Regions from separate parts of the Lelliottia sp. JS-SCA-14 genome, predicted to be linked through region 3. Evidence: predicted binding sites of a transcription regulator. Region 3 holds the regulator's gene; each other region holds the start of a gene.

Region 1 (4,307 bases), 2.0 Mb from region 3:
GGGTGATGGTGTCCATGTGCAGCGGATCGGTGATTTGTCGGCTGCTCAGGCCAATATCGACTTTCTTCGCGACCAGCGTGGCGGGTTTGCCATCCCGGCCAAAAGTGACGTTCTCGAGGATGATGTGCGACGGGGAGGAAAAGCGGTGATCCATCAGGTCGAAGTTGAGTTCGTAGTCGGTATTCACCGTGATCCAGCTGCTTACCTGCGACGCGCCCCAGCGGGTCTGCACGAGGATATACAGTGCCAGGATTGCGATCAGCACCGCAATCAAAATCCAGATCAGCAGCTTTCCAATAAATTTCATGGTCTTCCATCCCGTCAAACGCACATAGAGGAGTTATGCACGATTTATGCGCAATCCTCAAGGCAGGAATGGTGTAATTCGGTTTCACGGCAGGCGCGAGGCCTGCCGTGACGGGGATCAGTTCTTTTCAGGCGGGAAGACGAGGTTCAGTACAATCGCAGTGATACCGCCCGCGGCGATGCCGGAGGAGAGCAGGTTTTTCACCCAGTCAGGGGCGAACTGCAGGATCAGCGGCTGCTGAGACACGCCCAGGCCGACGGCCAGAGACAGCGCGATAATCATGATCGCACGACGGTTCAGCGGCTCGCGCGACACGATGCGCACGCCAGATGCCGCAATCGTCCCGAACATCACCAGCGTTGCGCCGCCCAGAACCGGTTCCGGAATGTGCTGCACAAAGCCACTCACCGCCGGGAACAGGCCGAGCACGATCAGCATCAACGCGACGACGAAGCCTACGTAGCGGCTGGCGACGCCGGTCAACTGGATCACGCCGTTGTTCTGGCCGAAGCAGGAGTTCGGGAAGGTGTTGAACACGGCGGAGACAAAGGAGTTCAGGCCGTTCGCCAGCACGCCGCCTTTCAGACGCTTCATGTACAGCGGGCCAGAGACCGGCTGCTCGGAGACGTCAGACGTCGCGGTGATGTCGCCGATGGTTTCCAGGGAGGTGATCATGAACACCAGCATCAGCGGCAGGAGCAGGTTCCAGTCGATGCCTAAGCCGTAATACAGCGGCGTCGGGACCATGATTAGCGGGCTGTTGGTCGGCGCGGTGTTTTCCGGCAGCATGCCGAGCGCCCACGCCATCAGATACCCGGCGGCCATGGCAATCACCAGCGAGGCGACGCGCAGGTACGGGTTACGCTGACGGTTAAGCAGGATAATAATCGCCAGCACCACGCCCGCCAGCAGCAGGTTTTTCGGTGCGCCGAAGGTATGGTCGCTCATCGCCGCATAGCCGCCGCCGATGGACGTCAGGCCGACCTGAATCAGCGACAGGCCGATAATCATCACCACCACGCCGGAGACCAGCGGAGTAATCACGCGGCGCGCCAGGTGCAGAACGCGGGAGATGACCATTTCCGTGCAGCTGGCCAGCATCAATGTGCCAAACAGGGCGGCCATCATCGTTGGTACATCTGCGCCGCCGGTTTTCAGCGCGGTGCCGCCCATGATCAGCGGCGCAACGAAGTTAAAGCTGGTGCCCTGAATCGACAGTAAACCTGAACCGACCGGACCCCAGGCTTTAATCTGGATAATGGAGGCAACGCCAGAGGCGAACAGGGACATGCTGATGATGTGCTGTGTGTCCTGAGCCGGTAAACCGAGCGCCTGGCAGATCAGCAGGGCAGGCGTAATAACCGCCACGAACATCGCGAGTAAGTGCTGACATGCGGCAAACAGGGTTTGCGCCAGCGGTGGGCGATCTTCAAGACGGTAGATTAATTCACTATTATGCTGAGTCGGCGCAATCGGTTGCGCATCAGGAGACTCTACGGCGTTAACGGACATCGGCGGCAATCCCACGGTGGAAAAGCGGGCATTTTAGCTGACCGGATGGTAAAAGCAAACGATTGCATTTATAAATTATACAAACTGTTTCTGGCAGTGTTTATCAGGCGTTGGAATAACGCTCGGTTTCCGGCATCCAGCGCTCGATCAATGCGGCTGCCTGCGCGGAATGGCGCTCGTGAATGTAACGCGCAAGGCGCTGAACTTCGGGGATCATCGCCTGGTCACGCAGCAGATCCGCGACTTTGAATTCGGCGTTGCCGGTCTGGCGCGTGCCTAACAGTTCGCCGGGACCGCGGATCTCGAGATCTTTTTGCGCAATGACAAAGCCGTCGTTGCTGTCGCGCAAGACTTGCAGTCGCATTTGCGCCGTTTTGGAAAGCGGGGATTTGAAGAGCAATACGCAGTGGGACGCCACCGCACCACGTCCGACGCGGCCACGCAGCTGGTGGAGTTGCGCAAGACCCAGTCGCTCCGGGTTTTCGATAATCATCAGGCTGGCATTAGGCACATCTACGCCCACTTCGATGACCGTCGTGGCGATCAGCAAATGCAGCTCGCCCTGCTTGAATGCCTGCATCACGGCCTGTTTCTCAGCAGGCTTCATGCGGCCATGCACCAGCCCGACGTTCAGCTCGGGTAGCGCCAGCTTGAGCTCTTCCCACGTGGCCTCTGCCGCCTGGGCTTCCAGCAGGTCGGACTCTTCAATCAAGGTACACACCCAGTACGCCTGACGGCCTTCGTGCGTACAGGCGTTGCGCACGCGCTCGATAATCTCACTGCGACGGGTATCCGGAATCGCCACAGTGGTGACCGGTGTACGGCCTGGCGGCAGTTCGTCGATGGTCGAGGTATCCAGATCGGCATAGGCGGTCATCGCCAGGGTGCGCGGAATCGGGGTCGCGGTCATGATCAGCTGATGCGGATGGAAGCCCTGCTGCAGCCCTTTCTCCCACAGCGCCAGACGCTGATGCACGCCAAAGCGGTGCTGTTCGTCGATGATCACCAGCGCAAGGCCGTTAAACTGCACCTGTTCCTGGAATATGGCGTGGGTGCCGACAATCATCTGCACCTGACCGCTGGCGATCGCTTCCTGCTGCGCAAGACGCGCTTTGCCTTTTTGCTTCCCGACCAGCCAGCCGACCTCGACACCCAGAGGCGCAAACCAGTTGCGGAAGTTGTTGGCGTGCTGCTCGGCGAGCAGTTCAGTCGGCGCCATCAGCGCCACCTGCTTGCCGTTTGCGATGGCGCGCAGTGCCGCGAGGGCAGCAACCAGGGTTTTACCGGAACCGACATCACCCTGCACCAGGCGCATCATCGGCACGTCGAGCGCCATATCGCGTTCGATCTCGGCGGTGACTCGCGCCTGGGCGTTAGTCGGCTTGAACGGCAGGGAGGCCAGCAGCTTATCTTTTAAATCATCACGGGCAGGAAGGGGTTGGGCATGAAAACGCTGGGCACCCGCGCGAAGCGCCAGCATGCTCAGGTTATGGGCCAGTAATTCTTCAAGGATAAGCCGCCGCTGGGCCGGATGTTGACCGCTCTCTAAATCGCTCAGCTGTAAGGACGGCGGTGGGCGGTGCAATGTGCGGATCGCTTCCGGCAGGCTCATCATGCCCTGCGCCAGCTCAGGCGGCAGCAGTTCGGCGATGGCACAGGTATCGAGCAGCTCAAGCGCCTGATCGGTCAGCTTGCGCAGCGTAGCCTGCTTGATGCCTTCCGTCGTGGGGTAAACCGGCGTCAGCGTCTCCTGGAGTTCAGGCGTACTCAGATCGCCCTGCACGCGGTATTCCGGGTGGATCATCTCCGCGCCGTACTTACCACGTTTGGCTTCGCCGTAGGCCAGCACGCGTCGACCGGCGGCGAGACTGTTTTTCATCGCTGCGTTGAAGTTGAAAAAACGCATGGTGAGAATGCCGGAGCCGTCGCTGATCTGACAGGTCATCATCCGGCGACCGCCGAATGTGATGCTGCTGTTCAGCACCTCGCCTTCCACGGTGGCGTAGATGCCGGGCAGCAAATCGCCGATGGCGTAAAGCTGTGTGCGGTCTTCATAGCGCAGAGGGAGGTGCAGAAGTAAATCTTGCACGGTGTGCAGGCCGATCTTCGCCAGCTTGCTGCTTTGCGCTGCGCCCACGCCCGTTAAGGAGCTGAGCGGAACGGCATCAAGCAGATGGCCTTTCATGGATTAGCCTGCAAACTGCATGGTGGACCACCACGCGGCATCGGCTTCGATTTCGCCCTGCGCGTTGACGTGGGGATAAGGGAGTTGCTTCTGTTTTGCCACGCGAGCCAGCACCGGATAACCGCCTTCAAACAGCAGGCGCTGCTGCTCGTCTTCCGGGAGCATGCTGTTTTCACGCTCGTACATCCCCGCGTTTTGGCGCTGGCGCTGGGCTTCATACAGAATCAGCGCCGAGGCGACGGAGACGTTCAACGACTGCACCATACCGATCATCGGGATGATGATGTCCTGATCCGCCAGCTC
Region 2 (4,307 bases), 1.9 Mb from region 3:
GTGTGACGGGCGGTGTGTACAAGGCCCGGGAACGTATTCACCGTAGCATTCTGATCTACGATTACTAGCGATTCCGACTTCATGGAGTCGAGTTGCAGACTCCAATCCGGACTACGACGCACTTTATGAGGTCCGCTTGCTCTCGCGAGGTCGCTTCTCTTTGTATGCGCCATTGTAGCACGTGTGTAGCCCTACTCGTAAGGGCCATGATGACTTGACGTCATCCCCACCTTCCTCCAGTTTATCACTGGCAGTCTCCTTTGAGTTCCCGGCCGAACCGCTGGCAACAAAGGATAAGGGTTGCGCTCGTTGCGGGACTTAACCCAACATTTCACAACACGAGCTGACGACAGCCATGCAGCACCTGTCTCACGGTTCCCGAAGGCACTAAAGCATCTCTGCTAAATTCCGTGGATGTCAAGAGTAGGTAAGGTTCTTCGCGTTGCATCGAATTAAACCACATGCTCCACCGCTTGTGCGGGCCCCCGTCAATTCATTTGAGTTTTAACCTTGCGGCCGTACTCCCCAGGCGGTCGACTTAACGCGTTAGCTCCGGAAGCCACTCCTCAAGGGAACAACCTCCAAGTCGACATCGTTTACGGCGTGGACTACCAGGGTATCTAATCCTGTTTGCTCCCCACGCTTTCGCACCTGAGCGTCAGTCTTTGTCCAGGGGGCCGCCTTCGCCACCGGTATTCCTCCAGATCTCTACGCATTTCACCGCTACACCTGGAATTCTACCCCCCTCTACAAGACTCTAGCCTGCCAGTTTCGAATGCAGTTCCCAGGTTGAGCCCGGGGATTTCACATCCGACTTGACAGACCGCCTGCGTGCGCTTTACGCCCAGTAATTCCGATTAACGCTTGCACCCTCCGTATTACCGCGGCTGCTGGCACGGAGTTAGCCGGTGCTTCTTCTGCGAGTAACGTCAATCACTGTGGTTATTAACCACAATGCCTTCCTCCTCGCTGAAAGTACTTTACAACCCGAAGGCCTTCTTCATACACGCGGCATGGCTGCATCAGGCTTGCGCCCATTGTGCAATATTCCCCACTGCTGCCTCCCGTAGGAGTCTGGACCGTGTCTCAGTTCCAGTGTGGCTGGTCATCCTCTCAGACCAGCTAGGGATCGTCGCCTAGGTGAGCCATTACCCCACCTACTAGCTAATCCCATCTGGGCACATCTGATGGCAAGAGGCCCGAAGGTCCCCCTCTTTGGTCTTGCGACGTTATGCGGTATTAGCTACCGTTTCCAGTAGTTATCCCCCTCCATCAGGCAGTTTCCCAGACATTACTCACCCGTCCGCCGCTCGTCACCCGAGAGCAAGCTCTCTGTGCTACCGCTCGACTTGCATGTGTTAGGCCTGCCGCCAGCGTTCAATCTGAGCCATGATCAAACTCTTCAATTTAAGTTTGATGCTCGTGAATTAAACTTCGTAATGAATTACGTATGTTCACTCAGAGACTTTGGTATTCATTTAGCGTCTTGCGACGTTTAGAATCCATGTCACTTTGAGTGCCCACACAGATTGTCTGATAAATTGTTAAAGAGCAGTGCAACGCGGCTTTCGCTCACCGTTGCGAGGTGGCGTATATTACGCTTTCCTCTTTCAGAGTCAACCCTGAATCTCAGGATTTTTTCTCTTCAACCGACCCGGTGGTTAGTGTGAAGTGATTCACATCTGCCGTGTCGATGGAGGCGCATTATAGGGAGTTCTCGTCAGGCCGCAACCGCTAAATGACAGAAAAATGACTGACTGCTGCATTCCACAGCAAAACCCCGCCTTATACCCTTTTGCACACAGACTTATCCACAACACGACGAAAATTTGAAAATTAACGAGCGATGCGCAAACGTTTTCGTTAAAATGCACGCGCCATGCAAGGATGCCCCGTCAGGTGTGTTAGATGAGTTTTTCACAGGAAAATTCATCTAACGCTCTCTGTAATCGTGAAATCCAGGGGATTTACCATGCAACAACGTCGTCCAGTCCGCCGCGCTCTGCTCAGTGTTTCTGATAAAGCCGGTATCGTCGAATTCGCTCAGGCACTTTCTGCACGCGGTGTAGAGCTGCTGTCCACCGGCGGTACCGCTCGCCTGTTAGCAGATAAAGGTCTGCCGGTAACCGAAGTGTCCGATTACACCGGTTTCCCGGAAATGATGGATGGACGTGTAAAGACCCTGCATCCAAAAGTGCACGGCGGCATTCTGGGCCGTCGCGGTCAGGATGACGGCATCATGGAACAGCACAACATCGCGCCGATCGATATGGTGGTGGTTAACCTCTATCCGTTCGCGCAGACCGTGGCCCGCGAAAACTGCTCTCTGGAAGATGCGGTTGAGAACATCGACATCGGCGGCCCGACCATGGTGCGCTCCGCCGCGAAGAACCATAAAGATGTGGCTATCGTGGTCAAGAGCAGCGACTACGACACTATCATTAAAGAAATGGACGCCAACGACGGTTCGCTTCTGCTTGAAACCCGTTTCGACCTCGCGATTAAAGCCTTCGAACACACCGCCGCTTACGACAGCATGATCGCCAACTACTTCGGCAGCCTCGTCCCTGCCTATCACGGCGAGAGCAAAGAGCCTTCCGGCCGCTTCCCGCGCACCCTGAACCTGAACTTCATCAAGAAGCAGGATATGCGTTACGGCGAGAACAGCCATCAGAACGCCGCCTTCTATATAGAAGAAGAGATCAAAGAAGCTTCCGTTGCCACCGCCCAACAGGTTCAGGGCAAAGCGCTCTCCTATAACAACATCGCTGATACCGACGCGGCGCTGGAGTGCGTGAAAGAGTTCAGCGAGCCAGCCTGTGTGATCGTCAAACACGCGAACCCATGTGGCGTTGCGGTGAGCAGCTCTATTCTGGAAGCTTACAACCGCGCGTACAAAACCGACCCGACCTCCGCGTTCGGCGGCATCATTGCGTTCAACCGTGAACTGGATGCCGAAACGGCGCAGGCGATTATCTCCCGCCAGTTTGTCGAAGTGATTATTGCCCCTTCCGCCACAGAAGAAGCCCTGAAGATCACCGCCGCCAAGCAGAACGTCCGCGTGCTGGTATGCGGTCAGTGGGCTGAGCGCGTTTCGGGTCTCGATTTCAAACGTGTTAACGGTGGTCTGCTGGTTCAGGACCGTGATCTGGGGATGGTCACCGCAGGCGATCTGCGCGTGGTCAGCAAACGCCAGCCGACCGAGCAGGAACTGCGTGACGCGCTGTTCTGCTGGAAAGTGGCGAAATTCGTTAAATCCAACGCCATTGTCTATTCCAAAGAGAACATGACCATCGGCATAGGTGCGGGCCAGATGAGCCGCGTCTACTCCGCGAAAATCGCCGGGATTAAAGCAGGCGATGAAGGGCTGGAAGTGAAAGGTTCCGCGATGGCCTCTGACGCCTTCTTCCCGTTCCGCGACGGTATTGATGCCGCAGCAGCGGTTGGCGTCACCTGTGTGATTCAACCGGGCGGTTCAATCCGCGATGACGAAGTGATTGCTGCTGCCGACGAACACGGCATCGCGATGATCTTCACCGACATGCGTCACTTCCGCCATTAATCCCGGAGCAAAGAATGAAAGTATTAGTGATTGGTAACGGCGGCCGCGAGCACGCCCTGGCATGGAAAGCGGCACAATCGCCGCTGGTTCAGACCGTCTTCGTAGCGCCGGGCAACGCCGGTACCGCACTGGAGCCCGCTCTGCAGAACGTCGCGATCGGCGTGACCGATATCCCGGCGCTGCTGAGCTTTGCCCAGAACGAGAACATCGATCTGACTATCGTCGGCCCGGAAGCGCCGCTGGTCATTGGCGTGGTGGATGCGTTCCGCGCCGCCGGTCTGAAAATCTTCGGCCCAACGGAAGGCGCGGCGCAGCTCGAAGGCTCCAAAGCCTTCACCAAAGATTTCCTCGCGCGCCACAAAATCCCGACCGGCGAATACCAGAACTTCACCGAAGTAGAACCTGCTCTTGCGTATCTGCGTGAGAAAGGCGCGCCGATTGTGATCAAGGCCGACGGTCTGGCCGCCGGTAAAGGCGTGATCGTGGCGATGACTCTCGAAGAGGCCGAAGCCGCCGTCCAGGATATGCTGGCAGGTAACGCCTTTGGCGACGCGGGCCATCGCATCGTCATCGAAGAGTTCCTCGACGGCGAAGAGGCGAGCTTTATCGTGATGGTCGATGGCGAACATGTTCTGCCGATGGCCACCAGCCAGGATCATAAGCGTGTAGGCAACGGCGATACCGGTCCAAACACCGGCGGCATGGGAGCTTACTCCCCTGCGCCAGTGGTGACTGACGAAGTCCA
Region 3 (4,307 bases):
CCCACGCCGATCAGGACCAGCATCGCCGTCACAAACAGCGGCGTGGCGTGGGTGATGTCATGCAGCACGGGAGAGATATAGGTGTAGAGCGTGAACATCGCACCTGCGCCGAGCACCGTCGTTAACAGGGCAGACAGCACCTGCGGGCGCACCAGCACTGACAGCTCTTTACGCACGTCCGGGCGCTCACCCGCCTCGCCTTTCGGCAGGGAGAAGAACAGCGCGAGCATCGCCACCACGCCCAGCCCGGCGGTGGCCAGGAACGACATCCGCCAGCCGATGACTTCACCGAGCCAGGTCGCCGCCGGAACGCCGCCAATGTTGGCGATGGTCAGGCCCATAAACATCGTCGCCACCGCGCTCGCCTGCTTATGTTTTGGCACCACGCTCGCGGCTACTACCGACCCTAAGCCAAAGAACGCGCCGTGGTTCAGGCTGGTCAGAATGCGCGACAGCAGCAGCGTCGTGTAATCCGGCGCAATCGCCGACAGCACGTTGCCAAGGGTAAAAATCGCCATCAGGAAGATCAGCGCATTGCGGCGGGCACGATGGGAGAGCAGCAGCGTCATGAGCGGCGCACCGATCATCACCCCAATCGCATAGGCGCTGATGAGCATCCCCGCCGCCGGAATGGAGACATCCACACCTTTAGCAATGACGGGCAGCAGCCCCATCGGGGAAAACTCGGTGGTGCCGATGCCAAAAGCGCCAATCGCCAGGGCCAGCAGGGGAAAATTGATTTTCATTGTTAACTCCGGATGCCGTGTCGTCGTCATCGCGCGACACAGGACTAAGATGGCAAAAGCATGACATCAATCACAAAAAATGAGAAGTTAACAAATTAGCAAAAGATTTTTGCAGGATGGGTAACAATCAGGGAGAGGAGACGAGGGAGAGAACTCTCCCCCGCTTAAATCAGTGCAGGGCTGCGGTCAGACCTGCTGCAACAATCAAAGCCAGCACAATAACGGTCGTGGTCAGCGAAAACTTCAGATCGGTACTCATCAATTTTTCTCCTTTTAATCACCTTACGAAAAGTGAGCTTGCTCATTTTTACACAGTTTCCCCCAAAAATCTTCCTGGATTTAGACTGATAACCGTTTTTGCTCTTCCCCTTTTCATCAAGATAAGACAAAATTCCACGCTAAATTTATAAGCGTACCGGCCACTGACCCCCTCCTGACGTTCTGAGTCGTTTTCCCGGCGTATCGCAATTCACATTGCGAGATAAGGGTGAGAGAAGGCAAACGTTTACCTTTAAGTATTTCAGGAGTTTAAGATATGGTCTGGAGTGACATGTAATGGCAACAATTAAAGATGTGGCGAAACGCGCAAACGTTTCCACTACAACCGTATCACATGTAATTAACAAAACGCGTTTTGTTGCGGAAGAGACGCGCAACGCCGTATGGGCTGCCATCAAAGAGCTGCACTACTCTCCGAGTGCCGTGGCGCGCAGCCTGAAAGTGAATCACACCAAATCGATCGGCCTGCTGGCGACCAGCAGCGAAGCCGCCTATTTCGCGGAGATCATCGAAGCCGTTGAGAAAAACTGCTTCCAGAAGGGCTACACCCTGATTCTCGGCAACGCCTGGAACAGCCAGGAAAAGCAGCGCGCTTACCTGTCAATGATGGCGCAAAAGCGCGTCGATGGCCTGCTGGTGATGTGTTCTGAATACCCGGAATCCGTGCTCTCGATGCTGGAAGAGTATCGTCACATCCCGATGGTGGTGATGGACTGGGGCGATACCCGCGCCGATTTCACCGACTCCGTGAACGACAACGCCTTTGAAGGCGGCTACATGGCGGGCCGTTACCTGATTGAACGCGGTCACCGCGAAATCGGCGTGATCCCGGGTCCGCTGGAGCGCAACACCGGCGCAGGCCGTCTGGCTGGCTTCATGAAAGCGATGGAAGAAGCGCTGATCACGGTGCCGGAAAACTGGATCGTGCAGGGCGACTTCGAGCCTGAGTCCGGCTATCGCGCCATGCAGCAGATTGTCTCCCAGTCACATCGTCCGACCGCGGTCTTTATCGGCGGTGATATTATGGCGATGGGCGCCCTTTGCGCAGCCGACGAACTCGGTTTGCGCGTCCCGCAGGACATTTCTGTGATCGGGTACGATAACGTGCGCAACGCCCGCTACTTCACCCCGGCGCTGACGACCATTCACCAGCCGAAAGACTCGCTGGGTGAAACGGCCTTCAACATGCTGATGGACCGCATCGTCAGCAAACGTGAAGAGTCGCAGTCGATTGAAGTCCACCCGCGCCTGATTGAACGCCGCTCCGTCGCCGACGGTCCGTTCCGCGATTACCGCCGTTAATCATCTCTGAGGGGCCGGTTATTCCGGCTCCTTCAGCCACTCTCTGTTCAGCGTTTCGCTATCCCCCAGATACTCCAGCAGCCACGCCAGCGCCGGTGACATATCGTTTTGCTGCCAGGTCAGGCAACAGGCCGCATCCGGGAACGGGTTTTCCAGCGTTAATGCCACCCACTCACCGCGATCGATGCGCGGGCGCGCAAAATGCACCGGCACCATGCCGACGCACAGCCCTGCGGAAAGACAGGTCGCCGAGGTTTCCCAGTCTGGGGCCACCACCCGCCGCTGGTTATCCAGCAGCCAGGTGATGCGTTTTGGCAGCGAGCGGGACGTGTCTTCCAGCACCAGCGACGGCCAGTTGCGCAACGTGTCATCGCTCAGCGGACCTTCAATGGCGGCGAGGGGATGATCGCGCGCCACGACGCAGGTCCAGCTCAGGGCTCCCATATCGCGAAAGGCATAGCGTCCGCCCACCGGGATCGCCTGCGTGGCACCGATCGCCATCTCCACCCTGCCGTCAGAGAGCGCATCCCACACGCCGTTGAACACCTCCTGGGAGACGCGCAGCTCCACGTCCGAGAAGTGGCGATAAAAATCGACCACCATCTGGCGGGTGCGCTCCGGTTTGACGATGTTATCGACTGCAATGGCAAGATGGCCGCGCCAGCCGTTGGCAATCTGCTGACACTGCTCGCGGGTGATCATCATTTTTTTGATAACAGATCGCCCTTCTTTCAAAAACCAGACGCCCGCAGGCGTCAGGACGACGTCGCGGTGGCGGCGCTCAAACAGCGGAACCGCCAGCCACTCTTCAAGCTGACGCACGGTATAGCTCACCGCAGACGGAACGCGGTGCAGTTCCTGGGCCGCGCCGCTAAAGCTGCCGTTACGCGCAACCGCATCAACCACTTCTAAGGAATATTCAGACCACATTTTTTGCCTGCAAAATTTTTGAATGCAACCACCAAATATTAGCGTTTCACAAGGCAGTTTGCACTCCCTACACTCTGCGCCAGTGAATACCTGCCCTCTTTAGGAAATAAAAACAATGCAACCCAACAAAGGATTCCTGGTCTGGCTCGGCGGCTTAAGCGTGCTGGGCTTCCTGGCCACCGACATGTACCTGCCCGCGTTTGCCGCGATGCAGGCGGATTTACAGACCCCTGCCGCCGCCATCAGCGCCAGCCTGAGCCTGTTCCTCGCCGGTTTTGCCTTCGCGCAGCTGCTGTGGGGACCACTCTCCGACCGCTACGGTCGTAAACCGATTTTACTCTTAGGTCTGGCGATTTTTGCCGTCGGCTGTCTGGGCATGCTCTGGGTGCGCGATGCGACCTGGCTTTTAGTGTTGCGTTTCATTCAGGCATTCGGCGTGTGTGCCGCGGCGGTGACCTGGCAGGCGCTGGTCACGGACTACTACCCCGCGTCACGCGTGAACCGTATTTTTGCCACCATCATGCCGCTGGTCGGTCTTTCTCCGGCCCTGGCCCCGCTGCTCGGCAGCTGGATCCTGGTGCATTTTGACTGGCAGGCGATCTTCGCCACCCTGTTTATCATCACTCTGGTGCTGATGTTACCGGCCTTCGCGCTGAAACCGGCGTCATCCAAACCTGCTGAAACGACGGATAATCGCGTCACCTTCCTCTCCCTGCTGCGCTCCCGCGCCTATCGCGGCAACGTGCTGGTCTACGCCGCCTGCTCCGCCAGCTTCTTTGCGTGGCTGACCGGTTCGCCGTTTATTCTGCACGATATGGGCTACAGCCCGGCGGTCATCGGCCTGAGCTATGTCCCGCAGACCATCGCCTTCCTGGTCGGCGGTTACGGCTGCCGCGCAGCGCTGCAAAAATGGCAGGGACAGCAGATGCTGCCGTGGCTGCTGGTGCTCTTCGCGGTGAGTGTGATTGGGACCTGGGCCGTTGGCTTTATTCCAGACGTCGGGCTGACGGAGATTCTGATCCCGTTCTGTGTGATGGCCGTGGCGAACGG
Region 4 (4,307 bases), 310 kb from region 3:
GAGGGCTTCAAACATCAGCCCCTGCCCCTGCCATTTCTGGCCGATGGAGTAGCCGAGATAACAGGCGTGGAATGAGCCGCGCACCACGTTCGAGAAATTGGCGATGCCGATAATCTCTTTCTCTTCCGGGTCCAGCAGCGCGAAATAATAGGCGCTGCCCTGCTTATGAAATTCAGCAATCATTCCCAGGCGAGCCTGCCAGCCAGAGGGATAGCAGTGGCTTTCATCCCGAACGGGTTCCCAGGGCTTTAAAAACTGGCGATTCTCGGCGTAATAATCCGCCAGACGCCAGGCATCACGCTCATGCACCAGACGAACGACCAGTCTGTCTGTTGTCAGGCGCACTTTTGGCACATTACTGCGATAGCCAAACATCGATACCACTCCTTTCCGTCACTTCTGCTCTAGCTGTTAGCTTTACTATACCTGCGCCGGTGCTTTCTGTGAAAACAGTGACATACCCTTTTTCACAGAATTCACAAAATTCGATTAAAAAGCTGAATCAAACCACTCTTTTGATAAAAAAATATTGTCGCTGGATGGGTGGGAAAACAGACGCTAACCCCGCAGAATATTAGCGTGCTCACCTTTATATACACCTAAGCCTTCAGACTCCCTTTTGGGCAGCCTGAAAGGTGATGTGTATTTCCCCTCTGGAGAGAAGATGTCCCGCGTATCACAGGCCCGGAGCCTGGGTAAATATTTCCTGCTGGTCGATAACATGCTGGTCGTGCTCGGCTTTTTTGTCGTGTTCCCCCTGATCTCCATTCGCTTTGTCGATCAAATGGGCTGGGCGGCATTAATGGTCGGCATTGCGTTAGGTTTGCGTCAGTTTGTTCAGCAGGGGCTGGGCGTGTTTGGTGGGGCGATTGCCGACCGCTTTGGCGCAAAACCGATGATTGTCACCGGCATGCTGCTGCGCGCGGCAGGCTTTGCCACCATGGGCATTGCGCACGACCCGTGGCTTCTGTGGTTCTCCTGCTTCCTCTCCGGGATTGGCGGCACGCTGTTTGACCCGCCGCGCACCGCGCTGGTCGTCAAACTGATTCGCCCGCAGCATCGCGGTCGTTTTTTCTCCCTGCTGATGATGCAGGACAGCGCCGGGGCGGTCGTCGGCGCGCTGCTCGGCAGCTGGCTGCTGCAATATGACTTCCGCCTGGTGTGCGCCACCGGCGCGGTCCTGTTTATTCTGTGCGCCGGGTTTAACGCCTGGCTGCTGCCGGCCTGGAAGCTCTCGACGGTGAAAGCCCCCGTCCGCGAAGGTCTGGGTCGCGTGCTGGCCGATAAACGCTTCGTCACCTACGTCCTGACGCTGACCGGGTATTACATGCTGGCCGTGCAGGTCATGCTGATGCTGCCGATTATGGTCAACGACATCGCGGGATCGCCTGCGGCCGTCAAATGGATGTACGCCATTGAAGCCTGTCTGTCGCTGACGCTGCTCTACCCTATCGCGCGCTGGAGCGAAAAACGTTTTCGTCTGGAACATCGCCTGATGGCGGGCCTGCTGCTGATGACCCTGAGCATGATGCCGATCGGATTAGTCGGCACCCTGCAGCAGCTCTTCATCCTGATCTGCACTTTCTATATTGGGTCGATCATCGCTGAACCAGCGCGTGAAACCCTCAGCGCCGGGCTTGCCGATCCGCGCGCTCGCGGCAGCTATATGGGCTTTAGCCGTCTGGGTCTGGCCTTTGGCGGCGCGCTGGGATACGCCGGTGGCGGCTGGCTGTTTGATGCGGGCAAAGCGCTGAATCAGCCAGAACTGCCGTGGATGATGCTCGGCGTGGTGGGCTTTATCACCCTCATAGCCCTGTGGTGGCAATTCAGTCCGAAACGCAGCACCAGCGGGATGCTGGAGCCGGGCGCATAAAGAGACATTTCGGGCGAATGGGACTCTTTCCCCCCTGATTATCAGGTTTTTCTGCTGGTAACTGGTATACCCCCCTGACATACTGAGGCGTCAGGACAGAAGCGCCGACATCATGTTGAGGAACCCCATGAAAAAGATCGTTATTGCTGCTGCGTTCGTTGTCAGCGGCCTGCTGGTCGGTTGTAACCAGCTTACGCACTACAGCGTCAGTGAGCAGGAAATCAACCAGGCGCTGGAAAAACACAATAACTTTTCGAAGGATATCGGCGTGCCCGGCGTTGCCGATGCCCATATCGTACTGAACCACCTCGTCAGCCAGATTGGCCGCGAGGAGCCGAACAAAGTCACCCTCTCCGGTGATGCCAAACTGGATATGAACTCCCTGTTTGGCAGTCAGAAAGCGAACATCAAACTGAAGCTGAAAGCGCTGCCGGTGTTCAACAAAGAGAAAGGCGCGATCTACCTGCAGGAGATGGAGATCGTCGACGCGGAAGTGACGCCGGAGAAAATGAAACCGGTGCTGCAAACGCTGATGCCGTATCTGAACCAGTCCCTGCGGAACTATTTCAACCAGCAGCCGGCATATGTGCTGAGCGAAGACCGAAGCAAAGGCGAGGCCCTGGCGAAGAAATATGCCAAAGGTATCGAAGTGAAACCGGGTGAAATTATTATTCCGTTTACGGATTAACCCTGAGGGCGCCGCTGGCGCCCTTTTTTACACACCTATTTAACGGAAATGAGTGCAAACGAAAACGTTTCCCCCTATGATTTGTGTCCGGCAAAAACAGCCATCCTTATGACTGATTCCTGATAAGCCGGAGCATATCAATGACTGCACATCCCCAGGTTCTGAAAATCCGCCGCCCTGACGACTGGCATATCCATCTGCGCGATGGCGACATGCTGAAAACCGTTGTCCCTTACACCAGCGAAATCTATGGCCGCGCGATTGTCATGCCTAACCTGGTTCCGCCAGTCACCACCGTGGATGCCGCGATTGCCTATCGCCAGCGCATTCTCGACGCCGTTCCGGCAGGCCATGATTTTACTCCGCTGATGACCTGCTATCTGACCGACTCCCTCGATCCGAACGAGGTCGAACGCGGCTTTAACGAAGGCGTGTTTACCGCCGCCAAACTCTATCCGGCCAACGCCACCACCAACTCCAGCCACGGCGTCACCAGCACCGATGCGATTATGCCGGTGCTGGAACGCATGGAAAAACTGGGTATGCCGCTGCTGATCCACGGCGAAGTGACACACCCGGACATTGATATTTTTGACCGCGAAGCGCGTTTCATTGAGACCGTCATGGAGCCGCTGCGCCAGCGTCTGCAGGGGCTGAAAGTGGTATTCGAGCACATCACCACCAAAGATGCCGCAGAGTACGTGCGCGACGGCAACGAGCTGCTCGCCGCGACCATTACCCCCCAGCATCTGATGTTCAACCGCAACCACATGCTGGTCGGCGGCGTGCGCCCTCACCTGTACTGCCTGCCGATCCTCAAGCGCAATATCCACCAGCAGGCGCTGCGTGAACTGGTGGCCAGCGGCTTTACTCGCGCCTTCCTCGGAACCGACTCCGCCCCACACGCACGCCACCGCAAAGAAGCCAGCTGCGGCTGCGCAGGCTGCTTCAACGCCCCAACCGCGCTCGCCAGCTACGCCACGGTATTTGAAGAGATGGGGGCGCTGGAACACTTCGAAGCCTTCTGTTCCCTGAATGGCCCGCGCTTCTACGGTCTGCCGGTGAATGAAAGCTTTATCGAACTGGAGCGCAAACAGAGCCAGGTCGTCGATGCTATCGCCCTGACGGACGACACCCTGATCCCGTTCCTGGCCGGTGAAACCGTTAACTGGACGGTTAAACAGTAATTTTTTGTCGCCCCCTGTTGTAAGTTCGAGATGATGCCTGTATAAATACACAGTATATTACACAGGGGGCCATTATGCGTATTGAAGTCACTATCGCCAAAACCACCGCTTTGCCTGCTGGCGCGCTGGATGCGCTGGCCGGAGAACTCTCCCGTCGCATCAACGAGACATTCCCCGATCAAAACGGGAACGTCACCGTGCGTTACGCCACTGCCAACAATCTCTCCGTTCTCGGCGGGGCGAAAGATGATAAAGATCGCATCAGCGAAATCCTGCAGGAAACCTGGGAAAGCGCCGACGACTGGTTCATCACCGAATAATTATTTCTCCCTCATTGTCTTTTTTTGCCGGGTCGCCCCGGCTTTTTTTATGCTTTTAAAATAAGTTCAAATTAATTGCGTATCTTCTTAAAAAAACGTGAATAAGATGGCGTTTTATTGTTCAAACAATCCTAAAAAGCAGAAAAATGTGTTGCTGCCTGTTTATTTTCCCCTGCATATCCCTTATTTATTGATATACTGAAGTTGCTTCAGAAAAACACGCATTGAACCTCACAGTC

Evidence for each region. The regulator PurR, encoded in region 3, represses purine synthesis genes. The targets are predictions, from matches to a motif close to CANGCAAACGTTTGCNTG.
Region 1: U9O48_RS00630 (nucleobase:cation symporter-2 family protein) is a predicted target of PurR. The motif match lies at 1,871-1,888, and genes of this name have one in related genera.
Region 2: purH (bifunctional phosphoribosylaminoimidazolecarboxamide formyltransferase/IMP cyclohydrolase) is a predicted target of PurR. The motif match lies at 1,848-1,865, and genes of this name have one in related genera.
Region 4: pyrC (dihydroorotase) is a predicted target of PurR. The motif match lies at 2,619-2,636, and genes of this name have one in related genera.

What each region holds. Positions count from the first base shown of each region.
Region 1 is NZ_CP141606.1:135,182-139,488, forward strand. It holds gene U9O48_RS00625 (AsmA family protein) at 1-307, opposite strand, end outside; gene U9O48_RS00630 (nucleobase:cation symporter-2 family protein) at 425-1,819, opposite strand; gene recG (ATP-dependent DNA helicase RecG) at 1,923-4,004, opposite strand; gene trmH (tRNA (guanosine(18)-2'-O)-methyltransferase TrmH) at 4,008-4,307, opposite strand, start outside.
Region 2 is NZ_CP141606.1:284,844-289,150, reverse strand. It holds rRNA gene U9O48_RS01340 (16S ribosomal RNA) at 1-1,409, opposite strand, end outside; gene purH (bifunctional phosphoribosylaminoimidazolecarboxamide formyltransferase/IMP cyclohydrolase) at 1,973-3,562, shown strand; gene purD (phosphoribosylamine--glycine ligase) at 3,577-4,307, shown strand, end outside.
Region 3 is NZ_CP141606.1:2,156,462-2,160,768, reverse strand. It holds gene U9O48_RS10135 (MFS transporter) at 1-746, opposite strand, end outside; gene U9O48_RS10130 (YnhF family membrane protein) at 916-1,005, opposite strand; gene purR (HTH-type transcriptional repressor PurR) at 1,302-2,327, shown strand; gene punR (DNA-binding transcriptional activator PunR) at 2,346-3,257, opposite strand; gene punC (purine nucleoside transporter PunC) at 3,373-4,307, shown strand, end outside.
Region 4 is NZ_CP141606.1:1,846,271-1,850,577, reverse strand. It holds gene rimJ (ribosomal protein S5-alanine N-acetyltransferase) at 1-375, opposite strand, end outside; gene mdtH (multidrug efflux MFS transporter MdtH) at 665-1,873, shown strand; gene U9O48_RS08665 (lipoprotein) at 2,001-2,561, shown strand; gene pyrC (dihydroorotase) at 2,702-3,748, shown strand; gene dinI (DNA damage-inducible protein I) at 3,823-4,068, shown strand.